Regions from separate parts of the Shewanella cyperi genome, predicted to be linked through region 1. Evidence: predicted binding sites of a transcription regulator. Region 1 holds the regulator's gene; each other region holds the start of a gene.
What was found. The regulator LexA, encoded in region 1, represses DNA repair genes until DNA is damaged. The targets are predictions, from matches to a motif close to TACTGTATNNNNATACAGTA.
Positions count from the first base shown of each region.

Region 2: dinB (DNA polymerase IV) is a predicted target of LexA. The motif match lies at 2,818-2,837, and genes of this name have one in related genera.
Region 3: JYB84_RS09860 (YebG family protein) is a predicted target of LexA. The motif match lies at 1,746-1,765, and genes of this name have one in related genera.
Region 4: dinG (ATP-dependent DNA helicase DinG) is a predicted target of LexA. The motif match lies at 2,252-2,271, and genes of this name have one in related genera.

Region 1 covers NZ_CP071501.1:3,968,205-3,972,640, reverse strand. The annotation lists partial or broken gene coxB (cytochrome c oxidase subunit II) at 1-681, opposite strand, end outside; gene JYB84_RS17640 (cell division inhibitor SulA) at 1,070-1,576, opposite strand; gene lexA (transcriptional repressor LexA) at 1,573-2,196, opposite strand; gene plsB (glycerol-3-phosphate 1-O-acyltransferase PlsB) at 2,347-4,436, shown strand, end outside.
Region 2 covers NZ_CP071501.1:2,932,396-2,936,831, reverse strand. The annotation lists gene bfr (bacterioferritin) at 1-443, shown strand, start outside; gene JYB84_RS12815 (methyl-accepting chemotaxis protein) at 756-2,759, shown strand; gene dinB (DNA polymerase IV) at 2,860-3,924, shown strand; gene JYB84_RS12805 (hypothetical protein) at 3,979-4,254, opposite strand.
Region 3 covers NZ_CP071501.1:2,275,742-2,280,177, forward strand. The annotation lists gene prc (carboxy terminal-processing peptidase) at 1-6, opposite strand, end outside; gene proQ (RNA chaperone ProQ) at 37-726, opposite strand; gene JYB84_RS09855 (GAF domain-containing protein) at 963-1,421, opposite strand; gene JYB84_RS09860 (YebG family protein) at 1,450-1,734, opposite strand; gene JYB84_RS09865 (paraquat-inducible protein A) at 1,926-2,552, shown strand; gene JYB84_RS09870 (paraquat-inducible protein A) at 2,545-3,171, shown strand; gene JYB84_RS09875 (PqiB family protein) at 3,158-4,436, shown strand, end outside.
Region 4 covers NZ_CP071501.1:1,518,107-1,522,542, reverse strand. The annotation lists gene JYB84_RS06415 (DNA polymerase II) at 1-2,182, opposite strand, end outside; gene dinG (ATP-dependent DNA helicase DinG) at 2,295-4,367, shown strand; gene JYB84_RS06405 (primosomal replication protein) at 4,393-4,436, shown strand, end outside.

The DNA.
Region 1 (4,436 bases):
CTTGCCGCATAACTCAGCGCATTGGCCCCGGTAGATGCCGGGTTTGTCGATACGGGTCCAGGCCTCGTTGATGAAACCCGGGTTGGCGTCCTTCTTCACCGCAAAGGCAGGCACCCACCAGGAGTGGATAACGTCATCTGAGGTCATCAGGAAACGTATCTTGCGATTGGCAGGCAAGACCAGCGGCTTGTCTACTTCCAGTAAGTAGTTTTCGCCTTTGGCCTCGTTACCTTCGATCTGCTCCATCGGCGTGGACAAGATGCTGTAAAAAGCGATGTCCTGATCGAAATAGCTGTAATGCCATTTCCATTGAGATCCTGTGACTTGCACCGTCAGATCTGCATTGGAAGGGTCTTCCATGGCGATCAGGGTTTTGGTGGCCGGTATGGCCATGGAGATAAGGATAATGAAAGGGATAACCGTCCAGGCTATTTCTACCTTGGTGCTCTCATGAAACTGAGCCGCCACGGCGCCCTTCGACTTTCGGTGGTTGATCATGGCGTAAATCATAGCGCCAAATACCACCACCCCGATGGCGCAGCAGATGTACAGAATCGTCATGTGCAGGTGATATACCCTGCCACTGATTTCTGTCACCCCCTGGGTCATATTCAGCGACATGTCTGCCGCTGCCAATTGCGGTGCCATCAGCACCAGAACACAATACAACAATCGCTTCACAAGACGTCTCCTCTGTCAATTGCGAATCGCAACTACAAAGAAGAGTCACACAGTAAGTCTCTGCTCTATGCAAACTCTTCGGTTCCCAAAAAAGCAACGATGACTTCAAAGTGCGTTGGCGGTTTATCTTGTTCTATCTGTAGCCTACTGCCTTGCTAACCACGCCTGCACCTACAGCTGAATATATCGGTCTGATACACAGAGGGCCGTGGTTAAACAGGGCTCACTGCGACGACATAATCTATCCCGGATATAACAAACTATCGTTGTTACCCTGAACTACATTACTTGCAGTTTAAATATTGATCAAGATCACTTTCTTTTCTAATTAACTGAAAAAATTATTGAAAAAAAGAGCCCCACTGGGGCTCAAGGGGATGGAAGGGGATCAGTGCAGCGGTTGAAACTGGTTGGAAAGGGTCATGGGAATAGCGGCTTGGTGACAAGGATTTCCATGAGAGTGAGCATTTACATCCTGAAATATGACACCCATGGCAACCGCACTCTTGGCAACCAGCTGTAAGCGGCGTTCATCTCTGGGGTCCAGGCTGCTGCTCCAGCAAAGTACCGCACTGGAAGTGCCACTGGTCAGCGCTTTTTCCATGGCCCACAGGGTTTCCACTTCATCCTTGGCATGCACCAGTAAGACTCTGTCCATACGCACGCCGGCCTGGGCCAGGAGGTCTTTGTAGCCTATATTGGGCGGACTGATCAGCACTATCCAACGACCCTGATGACTCAGCTGCGCCAATTGGGGGCACAAGTGCTTTAGTTCGTTACGGCCCTGATCGCTGGTGGTCAGCATGCTGACTTCCGTATTGGCGCCGGCATTGTCAGCGGGCAGGTCGCGCCACAGGCCGGGATGGCGGGGAGCATTACCGAGCAGCTTGTTCATAACCAGTCTCCATTACGGATGACACCGACCGCCAGACCTTCAATGGTCAGACTTTGGCAGCTGAGATCCACCTTTATCGGGGCGTAGGCTTCGTTTTCGGCATGCAGGTAAACCACATTGCCCTTGCGTTCGAAGCGTTTGACCGTCACATCATCTTCAACCCGGGCGACCACCACCTGACCGTTGCGCGGCTGCTGCATCTTGTGTACCGCCAACAGATCGCCTTCGAGTATGCCTATGTCCTTCATACTGTCGCCCCGAACCCGCAGTAAAAAGTCGGCCTGGGGGCGGAACATGGCTGGATCCACCTGGTAATACTGCTCCACGTGTTCCTGGGCCAAAATAGGCTCACCGGCCGCCACCTGACCTATCAGCGGCAATCCCTGATGCTCAGCGTCTTCATGTTCGTCGCCCGCAAGACGAATACCGCGGGAGGTGCCGGGCATAATTTCAATACAGCCCTTCTTGGCCAGTGCCTTGAGATGTTCTTCGGCGGCATTGGCACTTTTGAAGCCCAAACGTGTGGCAATTTCGGCACGGGTTGGCGGCATACCGGTATCGGCGATATTGCGTTTGATCAGGTCCAGTATTTCAGCCTGGCGCGGTGTCAGCGGTCTCATACTCATTCCTGTTTTTCTATACAGTTACTGTTAGTATATACAGTATTTTAAACAGCGCAAGTATTAACCAGTGTTTAGATTATTGGCACTGTGACTGTGTGGTCTGATATTCTATGCGGCTAACGAAGTGGCCAAGATTGCTGAAGAAGAATGTCAACCCAAGACTCGCTGTGGTATAGAACCCTCCGCTGGATCCAGAAAAAACTGGTGCACACCATAGTGGTGCCCCAGGAGCCTTTTGCCGATCTTAATCTTGATGCGGCACGCCCCCTGGTTTACGTCATGAAAACCGAATCGGTAAGTGATATTGCCGCCCTGAGTGAAGTCACCGCCAAGTTTGGCTTGCCAAGCCCCTATGAGCCCCTGCACGTGAATGGTTTGAGCAGTCCGAGGGTGGTTTGCCTTGAGGGGGCAAAACCCCTGTTTGGGCAGCGTCAGGGCAATGAACCCTTCCTCAATGCTTTTATGCAGTTACTGTCTGTCCATAAGCAAAAGCCGGAGCTGGATATCCAGCTGGTCCCGGTGAGCCTTTATTGGGGCCGGACTCCGGGCAAGGAAGATGACAGCATGCGCGCGGCATTGCTGGAGCGGGAAAATCCCACCTGGTTGCGCAAGTGCCTGATGATATTGTTCCTCGGTCGTCACAACTTCGTGCAATTTTCCAATGCGGTTTCCCTGCGTTATATGGCCGATGAACACGGCACCGACAAACGCATTGCCCAGAAACTGGCCCGGGTGGCCAGGGTGCATTTCCGCCGTCAGCGCAAGGTGATGACAGGTCCGGCGTTGCCTAATCGTCAGGCCATGTTCCATGCGCTGTTGCAGTCCGATAACCTGAAAAAGGCCATTGCCGAAGAAGCGGCTGCCAAGAAGGTTTCCGAGGCCAAGGCCCGCGAAACGGCTATAGGTTATCTCGACGAGATAGCGGCCGACTATTCGGACAGCCTGGTGCGGGTGGCTGAGCGTATGCTGACCTGGCTGTGGAACAAGCTCTACAGCGGTATCAATATCCGCGGTGCCGAGCAGGTGCGTCAGCTGCACCATGATGGCCATGAAATTGTCTATGTGCCCTGTCATCGCAGTCACATGGATTACCTGCTGCTGTCTTACATTCTTTATTACCAGGGCATGGTACCGCCTCATATCGCGGCGGGCATTAACCTCAACTTCTGGCCGGCGGGACCTTTGTTCCGTCGCGGCGGCGCCTTCTTTATTCGCCGCAGCTTCAATGGCAACAAGCTCTATACCGCAGTGTTCCGCGAATACCTGGATCAGCTGTTTGCCAAGGGCTATTCGGTGGAGTATTTCACCGAAGGTGGCCGTTCACGCACCGGTCGTCTGCTGGCGCCCAAAACCGGCATGCTGGCCATGACGCTTAACAGTGTACTGCGTGGCATAGAGCGTCCGGTCACCCTGGTGCCCGTGTATCTGGGCTATGACCATGTGATGGAAGTGGCCACCTACCACAAGGAACTCAGCGGCAAGAAGAAGCAGAAGGAATCCCTGTGGCAGGTGCTGGGCATCATCCGCAAGTTGCGCAACTTTGGTCAGGGCTATGTGAATTTCGGCGAGCCCATCACCCTGCAATCTTTCCTCAGCGACCGTGTTCCCGAGTGGCGCGGTGCCCTGGATGAGGACCCGGATCAGAAACCTTCCTGGCTGACGCCGGCGGTCAATGCCCTGGCCAATCAGGTGATGACCCGGATCAACAATGCGGCGGCCGCCAGTTCGGTTACCCTCAACAGTTTGGTATTGTTGGCCTCCGAACAAAATGCCCTGGAACGCAGCCAGCTGGAGCGCCAGTTGGATCTGTATCTGAAGCTGCTCAAACAGGTGCCTTACACCTCCTACATCTCGGTGGCAGAAGGTAACGGCCATCAACTGGTGGAACAGGGGCTGAAGCTGAACAAGTTTGTACAGCATTCCGATGCCCTGGGTGACATCATAGCGATTGAAGAGCATCAGGCGATTTCCCTGACCTACTACCGCAATAATGTCATTCACCTGATGGTGGTTCCGTCACTGATCGCTAGTTGCCTGGTGCACCATGAAAATATCGGTCGGGAAGAAATACAGGCCATTGTGGCCGAGTTTTATCCCCTGCTTAAGGCCGAACTCTTTATGGGCATAGACGATGTGCCCGCCTATGTGGATGCCGTGCTGGATCAATTGATTGAAGATGGTTTGGTTACCGCTACCGACACATTGCAGGCGGTGAACGAACGCATCAACCAGCTGCT
Region 2 (4,436 bases), 1.0 Mb from region 1:
CCGCGCTCAATGCCTTGCTCACGGGTGAGCTGTCCGCCATGGACCAGTATTTTGTTCACGCCCGCATGTACGAGGATTGGGGCCTGAATGAGCTCTATGAACGTATCAAGCATGAATCCGATGATGAGCGGGAACACGCGGCGAAATTGGTATCGCGGATCCTGTTTTTGGAGGGCACCCCGGATGTCGCCAGTCGCGATAAGTTGCACATAGGTTCCAATGTCAAAGAGATGCTGGAAAACGATCTGGCCTACGAGAAGAAGGTGGTCGCCCACCTGCGTGAGGTAATCGCCCTGTGCGAGCAGAAAGGGGATTATGTCAGCCGCGAATTATTGGAGTTGCTGTTGGATGAAACCGAAGACGATCATCTCTACTGGTTGGAGAAACAGCTGGGATTGATAGACAAAGTCGGTCTGCACAATTACCTGCAGTCCAAGATGTGATCCTGATTGTTCCCGATGGCCAGCGCTCGCTGGCCTTTTTGTTGCTTTTTTGTGCATCAATTGCAAGTGAATCACTATTTAGTGCTGATATGGTAATCGAATGTGTTTTCTTGTTGCTGTTTCTTGGTGTAAATATCTGCGTGTCGCAAAATCCCTGTCATTTCCCAGTGTTAAGGTCCCGTCTTTCTTGGTAGATTGGAATATTCCGGATCCGGCTCACACTTTGGCATTTTGATTTGCCCTGGATGGCAATGGCAGTAGCCAGTGTGGAACGCCGCCGGAAATGACAACAATAATAGATAGGATAAGAACATGGGATATATCAAGCGTTCACTGAGCCTGCAGTTGGTGCTGACCCTGGTGGGGGCCCTGGCCGTGCTGCTTACTTTGGTCGCCGCCTTGCTGGTTAACCGCGCCAGCGATTCCACCCGTCAGGAAGTGGACACGGATATCAGTGGTCTGGTGCAGCTGAAAGGCAACGAGATCCGCAGTTATTTCATCGCCAAGGGACAGGTGATCCATTCGATTTTCGCCGAACCCGGGCTGCGCAACTGGTTTGCCAACTACAGGGACCGGGGCAGCAACCTGGATATGGACCGCCAATATCGCGACATAGTCCAGTATTTCCGCTTTTTCTCCGATAAGGACAGCGACATAAAATCGGTGTTCTTCGGCTCCGCCAACACCTTCGAATATTTTGATCTCAATGGCCGCTATAGCGGTGATCCCAACTATTACACCAACAAGCGCCCCTGGTGGCAGGAAGCCATAGACAAGGGCGGTTTGTTTGTGGGCGATCCGGCTGTGGATGCCAACGACGGTTCCATTTCTGCCACGGTGAAAACCCCCGTTTATGACGACAAGGGTAATTTGCTCGGTATAGGTGGCATGGACATTCTTATCGATACCATAGGCAAGCATCTGCTGGGCCCCATCAAGTATCAGGGCGAAGGCCAGGCCTTCCTGATGACAGACGATGGCAAGCTGGTGTATTTCCCCGGCTTCAACAGTGCCTTCCCTCCGGGGTCGCAGATTGACAAGATCGATGGCCTGGCCGGCGACAACCAGGGCTTTGCTGCTCTGGGACGCCTGATGCGCCAAAACAAACAGGGCTTTGCCGAAGTGGACTATCAGGGGGAGCCGCAGCGGGTGGTATATACCGCCGTCGGTGGTGACTATCCCCAGCAGCAATGGCATTTGGCCTTTATGTTGCCCACTTCTGCCATTGAAGCGCCGGTGCGGGCCGCCTTTTGGGATGCCTGCCTGATGGCCATTGGTATCATGTTGCTGGTGGGTGTGACCGTGTGGTTGCTGCTCATTCCCCTGCGTCGCCAGCTCAGCGCGCTGTTGGTAGCCATGGAGGATATCGCCCGCGGTGATGGCGATCTCGCCAAACGCATCGAGATAGAGCGTGAGGATGAACTGGGGCAAATGGCCACCGCCTTTAACCGTTTTGCCGAGAAGGTGCAGCGGATGCTGATAGATACCCGCGCCCTGACCCGGGATGTGGGTGATGGCATCATAGAGGCACGCAAGATTTGCGATCTGGCGGTGGGCGCTGTCTCGACCCAGAAACACCAGATTGATTCGGTGGCCACGGCAGCCACGGAAATGGCCCACACCAGTCAGGAAATGGCGGCCACGGCCCAGCGCACCAGCGACTTTGCCGAGCAGGCCCAGCAGCAGGCCCGCGATGGCCGTAAGATAGTGACCGAAGCCACCGCAGGTATTCAGACCCTGTCGATCCGGGTCACCGAAGCCGCCAGTGTTATCAAGGCCCTGCGCGCCAGTTCCGAGCAAATCGGTGAGGTGCTCAGCGTGATCCGCGGCATCGCCGAGCAAACCAACCTGTTGGCGCTCAATGCCGCCATTGAGGCGGCCCGTGCCGGTGAGCAGGGCCGCGGCTTTGCCGTGGTGGCGGACGAAGTGCGCACCCTGGCATCCCGCACCCAGGATTCTACCGCCAATATTCAGGGCATCATCCAAAGCCTGCAACAGGGCGCCCTGCAGGCCGAATCTGCCATGGAAGCCGGAGTGGAGCAGGCGAGCGTGGGTGAGAACCTGACCAGGAAAGTGGAGCAGGCCCTGTTTGACATCACCTCGGCCATTGAGTCGGTGCAACAGCAAACCACAGACATTACCGTGGCCATAGGCCAGCAGGCCGTGGTTGCCGAAGAGGTGGCCCAGAACGTGGAGAATGTCCGCTCCCTGTCGAACGATTCCCACAGTGCCAGTGAGGATCTGGCCGGCACCCTGAGGGCCTTTGAGCAATTGACCCAGGCCCTGACCAAGAACATAGGTCAGTTCAAGATCTGAGCCTCCGAATTTAAAAGGCGCCTGCGGGCGCCTTTTTTATTGCCTTCATCCTGTTTACCACTGTTTATCTATACAGTATATTGATGGATGGAGGTGTTTGGTGAAAAAAATCATTCATATCGACATGGACTGCTTTTTTGCGGCGGTGGAGATGCGCGACTTTCCCGAGTATCGCGACAAGCCCCTGGCCGTCGGCGGTGCCAGCGAACGCCGCGGGGTGATCAGTACCTGCAATTACGAGGCGCGCCGCTTTGGTGTGCGTTCGGCCATGGCCACAGCTTACGCCATGCGCCTGTGTCCCGACCTTATCCTGGTGCCGGGACGGATGGAGGTCTACAAGCAGGTGTCGCAGCAGATCCGTGCCATCTTTGACCGATACAGCGACCTTATTGAGCCCCTGTCGCTGGATGAAGCCTATCTGGATGTCAGCGACTGCCAGTTGCACCAGGGCTCGGCCACCCTGATAGCCGAGGCCATTCGGGCCGATATACTGGCGGAAACCGGGTTAACCGCCTCGGCCGGGGTGGCACCGGTGAAGTTTCTCGCCAAGGTGGCCTCGGATCTCAACAAACCCAACGGTCAATACGTGATAACACCGGCGGCGGTGGCCGGGTTTGTCAGTGGCCTGTCCCTTGGCAAGATCCCGGGTGTCGGCAAGGTGACCCAGGAAAAACTCAAAACCCTGGGGTTGGAAACCTGTGCCCAGGTGCAGGCCTGTTCACCGGCCATGCTGGCACAACACTTTGGCAAATTCGGCGCTGTGCTGTGGGAGCGGGCCCACGGCCGCGATGAGCGCGGCATCTCGCCCCACAGGGAGCGGAAATCCGTTGGGGTAGAGACCACGCTGGCGAAGGACATTCACAGCGAAGCCGATTGCTTGCAGGTAATGGCTTCACTGATCCCCGAACTCAATCGCCGTATAGGTCGCAGCGGCAGTGCCCGGCGTATTCACAAGCTGGTGGTCAAACTCAAGTTCAGCGATTTTCGCCAGACCACCATAGAGCAGCGTGCCGACGAGCCCTCGGTGAAGCTGTACCAGGCCCTGCTGTCCCAGGCGCTGACCCGCGCCGAAGGGCGGGGGATACGCCTGGTTGGGATAGCCGTGGGTCTGTCGGCCAGCGAAGCGTGCAGTGAGCGCCTGACCCAGTTGGATTTGGCGCTTTAAGACTCAGCTCTTGGCTTATAGAAATTGGCTTATAGAGATTGGTTTATAGAGAGATTAGAGTGGCGTATTGCAGCCGTCGCGCTCTTTGTCTTCAAACAGGGCCCGGTTTATCGCACCGGTGATCACGCTAAAAATCCCAACAATCAGATTGTCTTCGGCACTTGGTGTGCTGTCGGAACTGGTGTTTAAGCGGACATTTCTGTCATTGCTGGCCGCGCCGACCACAAAATCGCAACTGGCATGGGTGACGGCCGTTGAACTGCAACCGGCACATATCGAACTGACGCCAAGCAGTGCCGCAATTAAAACTTTCAGACGATTTGGGTTCACATTTCCTCCTTGAATCCGACATTTGCCCCGACATTGCTGTTGAAACTGGGCAACAGGCACGAAAAATAACAGATATGACGGTCTTATGACACAGAAATTAAAGCGAAAGTTCATAAGGCGCCGAACTATCAGCCAAGACTTCAGTCAATCCTGGGCAAGAGGTAAATTGGGAGAATGCCTCC
Region 3 (4,436 bases), 1.7 Mb from region 1:
TCGCATCAACAAGTTACTCCTTTGTACTTGATTGGGTTACAGCAGTATATAGTCAGCCCTTACCTTGACAGTCAAGCCGCTATCCAACTGGACATGTACATCTTCCTTGTTGATATCCACGACTGTGCCTGCCACGGGGGACATACCCAATTTGACATTCACACGCTGTTTTGGTTTCAGATCGGCCAGTTTTGCCTGCACCAAATTGGAAACATCCACGGCGGGTTTAGCCTTGGGTTCAGCCTGTGATGGTTTGGCGGCACGTTCCTGACGTGGACGGTCCTGGCGCGGACGATCTTGACCTGGACGCTCCTGACGGGGGCGCTTGGCCTGTGGTTTACGGGCAGGCTTATCTGTTGCCTCGGCCTTGGGGGCGCGCTCGGCACGCTTGGCCTTGGCTTTCTCCTGACTTTCTTTCAGGGTCGCCTGGGCGTGATCTATGTGCTCTTGCTCCAACTCACCGCAGGGATTGCCATCAAGGTCAACCCTTACCGCACCTTCTTTGATGCACTTGAGGTAACGCCAGCTGCTGGTATAACGGCGCAGGGCAACACGAAGCTGTGTTTTACTGACTTTGGAATCATCAGCCAACCTTTCTGCCAGATCTTGAAACAAACCTATTTTCAGAGGTTTAGCCTCACCCTCGGCGATAAAGCACAGGGGGAATGTTTCATACAAATACGCCAGAATGGCGTTGGTGTCGGTCAACTTTTCTGTTGATTCCATTTCTACTTCCACAGTTCACAGGGATGCGGCGTTCTGATGCCGGCATCGGTTATGTAAGGTTATGGCCACCCGGAGCCATCGCACACGTTAGCATTATATCGACGGATGCCAAAGTGCTTATAAACATTGATTAACAAATTTCCGTTAATCCGCCCCCCGCACGGCAGGAAGCAGCCGCCTATTATAAGGCGGCCTTGAGCGAATGCGACCGGGATTTACGCTAAATTGGTGGGATTTCAACCAAACAGGGTGTTTTCCAGCACCCGGACAGCCTGTTCCAGGCCCAATTGATCCGCTTCGTCGAAGCGGTCGAACACCGGACTGTCAATATCCAGCACGGCAACGACCTGCCCCTGCTTGCGAACCGGGATCACGATTTCGGAGTTGCTGGCTGAATCGCAGGCGATATGACCATCGAACTGGTGCACGTCGGCGACTCTCTGGGTGCTGTCCAGCGCAGCTGCTGTGCCGCAGACACCTTTGCCCCAGGGAATGCGGTTGCAGGCGACCTTACCCTGGAAGGGGCCGAGCACCAGCTCATCGCCACGACGGATATAAAAACCGACCCAGTTCAATTCGGTCAGCTGGCTGTTAAGCATGGCAGAGAAATTGGCCATGGCCGACACCATATCGTCGTCGCCCTCAAGCAGGGCCGCCAGTTGTCGGTTCAGTGATTGGTAAAATTCAGACTTCATGCAAGTACCTTATGCCAATACCGTCTGATTAATCAGCGGCGTCTTTCCTGGTGTTTTTCCTGGGCGCGGGTTCTGCTTTGGCAAGCGGAGCGCCCTTGAGCAGGGATGATAGATCATCTTTGTGGGTGGCTAAATAGAAGGCCAACTTTTCTGTCCTGCCATCGTCCAAATCCAGCCCGGCACCTTGGATAAACGGGATAAGACTGTCGGCGATATCCAGCATCTTGTCATAGGCATCGGCCTCTTTTTTCGATGTGAATGTCATCTTCTCCACCCCTTCTCTGACCACGACATATTGAGTGATAACTGCCATGATTGCCCTCTTACTGGTTATTTATACAGTGCATAGAGTGTCACAGGTGCAACTAATGATGCAAGTCCGGAACGGGATCTGCTAGTATCATGGCATTAAAAGCGGCAATAATTGAATTCTTTTCACGTGATTACGGAAACTTACGCGCAAAAATGTCCGCCGCTGCCAAAGAGGAAGTCAGTTTAGCCATTATGCAAGACGATGCCGTAGACCAGACAGTCATTCTCTGCCGTGCCTGCGACATGGCGGTGCGCAAGCGAGCCCTGCCCTCGGGGGTTCGAGCCCTGTGTCCGCGCTGTCATACGGCACTGTACGATACGCCATACTGCTCCATCAACGGCATGCTGGCTTTGTGTGTGGCCGCCCTCGCTTTCTACCTGCCCGCCAACCTGTTCCCTGTGCTGGAGCTGCATTTTCTCGGCAGTGTGCGTACCGCCAGCGTGGTGGAAGGCGCCATGGCGGTGATGTCATTGGGTTACTGGGTAGTCGGAGTGGCCGTATTAACCGCCGCCGTCGTTGCCCCCGGTATCCTGCTGTTGTCCATACTGGGTCAGATCCTGCTCATCAAGGCCGGACTCAAGCAAGGATGGCAACGCACCACCTACGAATGGTTACTGGAGCAACACGGCCTGCTGAGCCAGTTAACCATGCTGGAAATCTATGTGATCAGCTTTCTGGTCTCGGCATTTCAGCTGGCAGATTTTTCCGACATCTATTTCGGTGTCGGTACCTTTTGTTTCACCATGCTGTTTCTGGTGACCCTGTTTCTGCAGCGTGAATACAACCTTGAACATATGTGGAGCTACCTCGATGTCTGAAGCCGGCACCCAGGGTAAGGATTTAGGCTTGCTGCTGTGCAATGTCTGCCACAAGGTTAACTCAGCCCATCTCAGCCATTGTTGTCGCTGTGGCGAGGCGATATCCGAGCGGGACTACAGCAGTTTGCATAAAAGCTGGGCCCTGCTGCTCACCGCCGCCATCCTGCTTATACCGGCCAACATTTATCCCATCACCACTCTGGTGAATCAGGGGGTGGTCACCCAGGACACCATTTTCTCCGGCATTAAGCACCTGGTGGATTCGGATATGCTGCCGATAGCCATCATAGTCTTTACCGCCAGCATACTGGTGCCTTGGCTCAAAATTATCGGTCTGGCCATTTACCTGACCGCCATCAGCTTTCACCTGCCCATTCCCAAGCGTTTACTGATGGGGGGCTTTCATATCATTGAATGGATTGGTCGCTGGTCCATGCTGGATTTATTTGTTATTTCCCTGACTGTGGCACTGGTCAATATGGGACAACTGCTGGACGCCAAACCCGCGCCGGCCGCTACTGCTTTTGCCTTGGTTATCCTGCTGACCCAGCTGGCCGCCAAGGTGTTGGATACTCGTTTACTTTGGGATCGACTGGAACTCGAACATGACGCAAATTGAAGCCCCGAAAGTTGTGAAGAAAAAGCTGTTTTCACCTGTCTGGCTCTTACCCTTGGTGGCTTTGGCTCTGGGCGCCTGGCTCGGGATCAAAAGCATCCGCGAGTCAGGTGTGGAAATTGTGATCCACTTCCCCAGTGCCACAGGCATAGACGTGGCCAAAACCCTGGTCAAATATCAGGGCCTGACCGTGGGAAAAGTAACCGACATAGCCATCGACGACAACCTTGAGGGCGTGAACGTCAGGGTCAAAATGGACTACCGCGCCGGCCCCTACTTAAAGGATGACACCAAGTTTTGGCTGGTGACCCCCAAGGCATCCATCACAGGTGTCTCAGGCCTCGACGCGCTGTTTTCCGGTAATTATATTGCGGTGCAACCGGGCGATGGTGACTCCCGCACCCAGTTTGAGGCCGAGCGTGAAGCGCCGCCGCTGCTTCCCGGCAATGAAGGCATAGTGGTGGAACTGGCCAGCGACCGTCTGGGCTCACTGGATGTGGGCTCTTCCGTACTCTTTCGCCAACTCCCCGTGGGCCGGGTGGTCAGCTACCGTCTCGAGGGTAACAGGCGCGTCATTATCAGCGCCTTTATCCAGGAGCAATACGCACACCTGGTTAAAGCCGATTCACGTTTCTGGAACGTATCGGGCATTGCCATCGATGCCTCCCTGGCTGGGGTACAGATAAAAAGCGAAAGCATTTCGTCACTGCTGGCCGGCGGGATCAGTTTCAGCTCCTCCGACAGTGACCGTTCAGCCAAACACGGTGACAGCTTTATGCTCTACGAGAGCGAAGCCAATGCCCTCGGCGGCAGAGTTATCCGTCTGAACGCCAAAGACGCCGACGGTATAGGTGCAGGTACCCAGGTACTGTACCGGGGCCTTGTCATAGGCAAGGTGCTTGACAGCCATTTGAGTCAGGACGGTGTCGAACTTGAGGTCAAAATTGACGATGATTACGTACAGTTACTGGGTGACAGCGCCCGCTTCTGGCGCGAAGGAGCCGAATTGTCGCTCTCAGGCATCAAGCATGCCGCCCGTCTGGTAACCGGCGATGTGATTGCCTTTATGCCGGGCCTGGGTATGGCCCGGGACAGCTTTCCACTGGAGGCCAACGCTCCCGACCCCATGAATATGGCCCGACATGAACTGCTGCTGCGGGCCGATCGCAACGAAAATATCAGCGAAGGTGCCGAGGTACGCTACCGCAATGTTGCCATAGGCACGGTCAAATCGGTGTCTTTGGCGCGGGATCTGGACTCGGTGGAAT
Region 4 (4,436 bases), 1.7 Mb from region 1:
TCTCGAGTAACACCCTGGCCGCCTTCACATGGGGTGCCGAAGCACTGTAATCCACAAGCTTTCGCCTCAGACGCTTGCGGAACACCAACTCATCATCCAGGTCACCTTTAAACAGGGCATCAATATTGTCCTTGATGTAAGCAACCATATCTTCACCGGCAAAGAGTCTGCGATAAAGCTCATGCTGTAATCGCTTAGCCAGTGGACTCCAGTCACTGCGAACCTGCTCCATGCCCTTGAACACTATGCGGGACTGACCATGATCGTCATATTCCCCCACATAGCGCTTTTTGCTGCCCTCGGCAGAGTGCCTCAAGGTCGGCATAAAAAAATGCCGGTAGTGACGCTCATACTCCAGTTCCAGAAAACTTTCCAACTGCCATTCCTGCCACAACCTGTCACGCCAAAGTTCATTGACCCGGTTCACCAGCATTTTACCGGTAGCATCGGCATCTGCCGCCTCGTCCCCAAGCCAGACAAAGGTGGAGTCCGTGTCACCGTAGATCACCTGGTAACCCAGCTCTTCAATCCAGGCGCGGGTCTGGCGCATGATTTCATGGCCCCGCAGGGTAATGGAACTGGCAAGCCTGGTGTCGTGGAATACGCAACCACTGGAGCCGAGCACCCCGTAGAGGGAATTCATGATGATCTTGATAGCCTGGGACAAGGGCACATTACCGTCCCGTTTGGCCTCCTCCCTGCGAGCGGCCAGAGTGGCGATAATGCCCGGCAAAATAGGTTGCTTGCGGCTGAACCTGGCGCCTCTGAAGCCGGGAACCGAGTCTTGCTCGCTTTCCTGAAGTCCTTCTATCAAGCCCTTGGGATCGATTAAAAAACTACGGATAATTGAGGGATACAAACTCTTGAAGTCCAGCACCAAAATATTGCGATACAGACCGGGAAGCGAATCCATCACATATCCCCCGGGGCTGTCCTGACCGGGAACGGCTCCCATGGCCGGCGCCACATAACCTTGCCGGTGTAGATGAGGCAGATAGAGGTGGGTAAATGCCGCCACCGATGCGCCGACCCGCCCCAGCTCAAGACCCGTCAATCTGGCCCGTTCCAGGGCAAACTCAAACAGGTGAGTCTGGGCGAAGATTTCCCATACCAGTTGGCAGTCCATCAGGTTATAACGGGCCAGCGCCGGTTTGTCCTTCAGGAATAAGCGGGTGATTTCCTCCCCCCTGTCATCCACCTTGTCGATAGCCTTCCCCTTGCCAAGCAAGGCAGAAGCCACCGACTGCAGAGAAAAGCTGTCGAACTGAAAGAAGGCGGCCTTAAGCCAATCAATGCCATCCAGCACCACCCGGCCCGGTAAATCCAGGGTTTCCGGTCTGTGCTTATCGGCGACTTTCCAGCCAAGCTCGCTGCCTCCCCGGCCAATGGCCAGTGCAAGTCCATGGTGTTGTGCGCGGCGGCTTAGCAGGGACAAATCAAATCCCACTATTGACCACCCTATGATGATGTCGGGATCGGCTGCTGCAAACCAAGCTATGATGGCTTCCAGCAGCGCTTTTTCATCGCTGACCCATTGGATATCACAGTCGCTTGGCGCCGCCTTGGCCTCCCCCGCCTGCCCGACCATAATGACCAAGGGCGCGACATCGCCGAAGAAACCTATGGAATAGAACTCGCCCTGCATGCTGCACTCGAGATCAACAGATACGGCCTTGAGGCTTATCCCCGGATCCTGCGAAGCGCACCTGACCCTTTGGGCCTCAAACCGGCGCACACCGGCAAGGCACTCCACTTCATAGCCAGAAAACTCGGCATCCAAGGCCACGAAACGCTCAATTAAAAATCGTTGCTCCGGCCTGATATCATCCTCAAACAGGCGAATACCCATATCCGTTGCCATCCGCCGCACTTGTCTGTGGGCCCGGGCTGAAGGTAAATAGAGCGCGCTGACCGCCTGCCCCTGGAAACTTTTAAGGCTCAGCGGCTTAATCTGGCCACCAGCCTGTGCCACGGCTCGCTTTAACTGCAGCGCGTCCTGCTGATGGCAAAAGGCAAGCCAGGGCTGATCCCTGACAATCACCTGGACCGGGCCCTGCGCTGTGGCCACATAATATTCCAGCACAGACTGTCCCTGCTCAAGCCTGTTTGCCCGGGTCAGGATGCGCCCGCTAATCACCGAGGTGACTGGGCTGGATAAATGATGATTGTCGGGAACAGACATGGGCACGACCACAGATAAAGGCTTGCAAGTGACAGGCGTGACGAATTAATGGTTCTTAGCCTAAGCAATCACTGTTATTATGTACAGCATTATCGAGAGCACAGAGCCTGACATGCTGCCAGAAAAAGTGAAAACCCAAATTCGGGCCATCTATAAAGACATAGCCCAATCGCTGCCCCATTTCCGTTCCCGGCGCGAACAAAACTATATGGTGGCAGAGATCTCCAAGACCCTGGCAGGTGACTACGACAAACACAGGCGCATCATAGTGGTTGAGGCCGGCACGGGTATTGGTAAATCCCTGTCCTATATTCTCGGCACTATCCCGCTGGCGCTGGAAAGCAAGAAAAAGGTCTGCATAGCCACCGCCACCGTGGCTCTGCAGGAGCAATTGCTGAATAAGGATCTGCCCTTTTTTAAAGAACAGTCTGGACTCAACTTCCGTTTCGGTTTGGTCAAGGGGCGCCAGCGCTATGTTTGTCTGGCCAAGCTCGAAATGCTCATCGGCGACAACAATGGCACCCAGATGGCCATGTGGCAGACCAAACCCGACACTGCACAGGTGGAATTGCTGCAAAAACTGCATCAGGACTTCCATAAGGGCCGCTGGAATGGTGAGCTGGATACCCTTGAAGCGCCCCTGCCCGACCATTTATGGCAGCAAATCGCTTGCGACAAGCACAGCTGTCACAGGCAGCAGTCCAGTCACAGGCAGTGTCCCTTCCACAAGGCCCGTGAAGATGTGGATACCTGGGATGTGCTGATCGCCAACCACAGCCTGCTGTTTGCCGATCTGGAGTTGGGCGGAGGTGTGATACTGCCGGATCCGGAAGATGTCTATTACGTCATAGACGAAGCCCATCATCTGCCCATAGTGGCGCGGGATTTTTCCAGCGCCCAGGCCACCTTGCGGGGTGCCTGTGACTGGCTGGAGAAAATTGGCAAAACCGCAGCAAAATTGCAGCATCAGATAAAGAGCAACAACATTATCGCCCCGGCCCAGGCAATGCAGGACCATGTAACGGATCTGTGCGCCCAGCTCAATCAAGTGGCCCATTTCTGCGACGGCCAATTGGCAAAATTTGACAATCCGGAAAACCGCCTGCGCTTTACCAATGGTGAATTGCCCGAGGTACTCAAGCGCCATGCGGAAAACCTGGCCACGGCCTCTTCATCGGCACTGAAACAATTCAATAAAATGCAATTGCTGCTGGCCGAGGCCATCAAGGACGGCGACATTCCCAGACATCAGGCCGACAGTCTGCAAAGCGAAACCGGCTTTATGCTGCAACGACTGGAGAACTTACATAAGCTGTGGAAGATGATGGCCAAAGAGGACAGCAAGAAAGGCGCCCCCACGGCACGCTGGATTGAGTTGATGCCGGGTAAGCAGCAGGACTTCCTTTTTTGCTCCTCCCCCATAGAGGTGGGTTTCATGCTGGAGTCCATGCTGTGGGAAAAAGCGGCCGGCGTGGTCCTTTGCAGTGCGACCTTGAGGGCGGTAAACCAATTCGACTATTTTGCCCATCAGGTGGGGTTGTCGCTTAACGATGGCAGCCGCTTCCTGGCATTGCAATCGCCCTTTGATTTTGAAAACAATGCCACCTTATTCCTGCCCAAAATGCGCACCGAGCCCACGGACGATGCCTACACGGCAGAATTGGCGGAATTGGTTCATCAGTACACAGCCGATGAGATGGCGAGCCTGGTGCTGTTTGCCTCCTACTGGCAAATGGAAAAAGTGGCTGAATTGATTGAAGGTAAGCTCAAGGTGCCCTTGCTGCTCCAGGGCAGTGCCCCCCGGCAGCAATTACTTGATACCCATAAAGAACGCTGCGATAAGGGCTTACCCAGTGTGCTGTTCGGTACCGGCAGTTTTTCCGAAGGTCTGGACCTGCCCGGTGACTACCTCACCAACCTTATCATCACCAAGCTGCCCTTCGCCGTCCCCACCTCACCGGTGGAGCAGGCCCATGCCGAGTACGTCAAGGCCAAAGGCGGCAATCCTTTTTTGCAACTGACCATACCCGATGCCTCCCGTAAACTGGTACAAAGTTGTGGCCGCCTGCTGCGTAAAGAGCAGGACTATGGCAGGATCACCATATTGGACAGGCGTCTGGTCAGTAAGCGCTATGGCAAGTCCTTGCTTGATGCCCTTCCGCCCTACCGACGGGTAATCGAATAACGGCATTGGCGAGGAGAGCCGGGTTTTGAACAGAGCGCAACTGATAGACAAGCTCAAAGAGCAATTGGC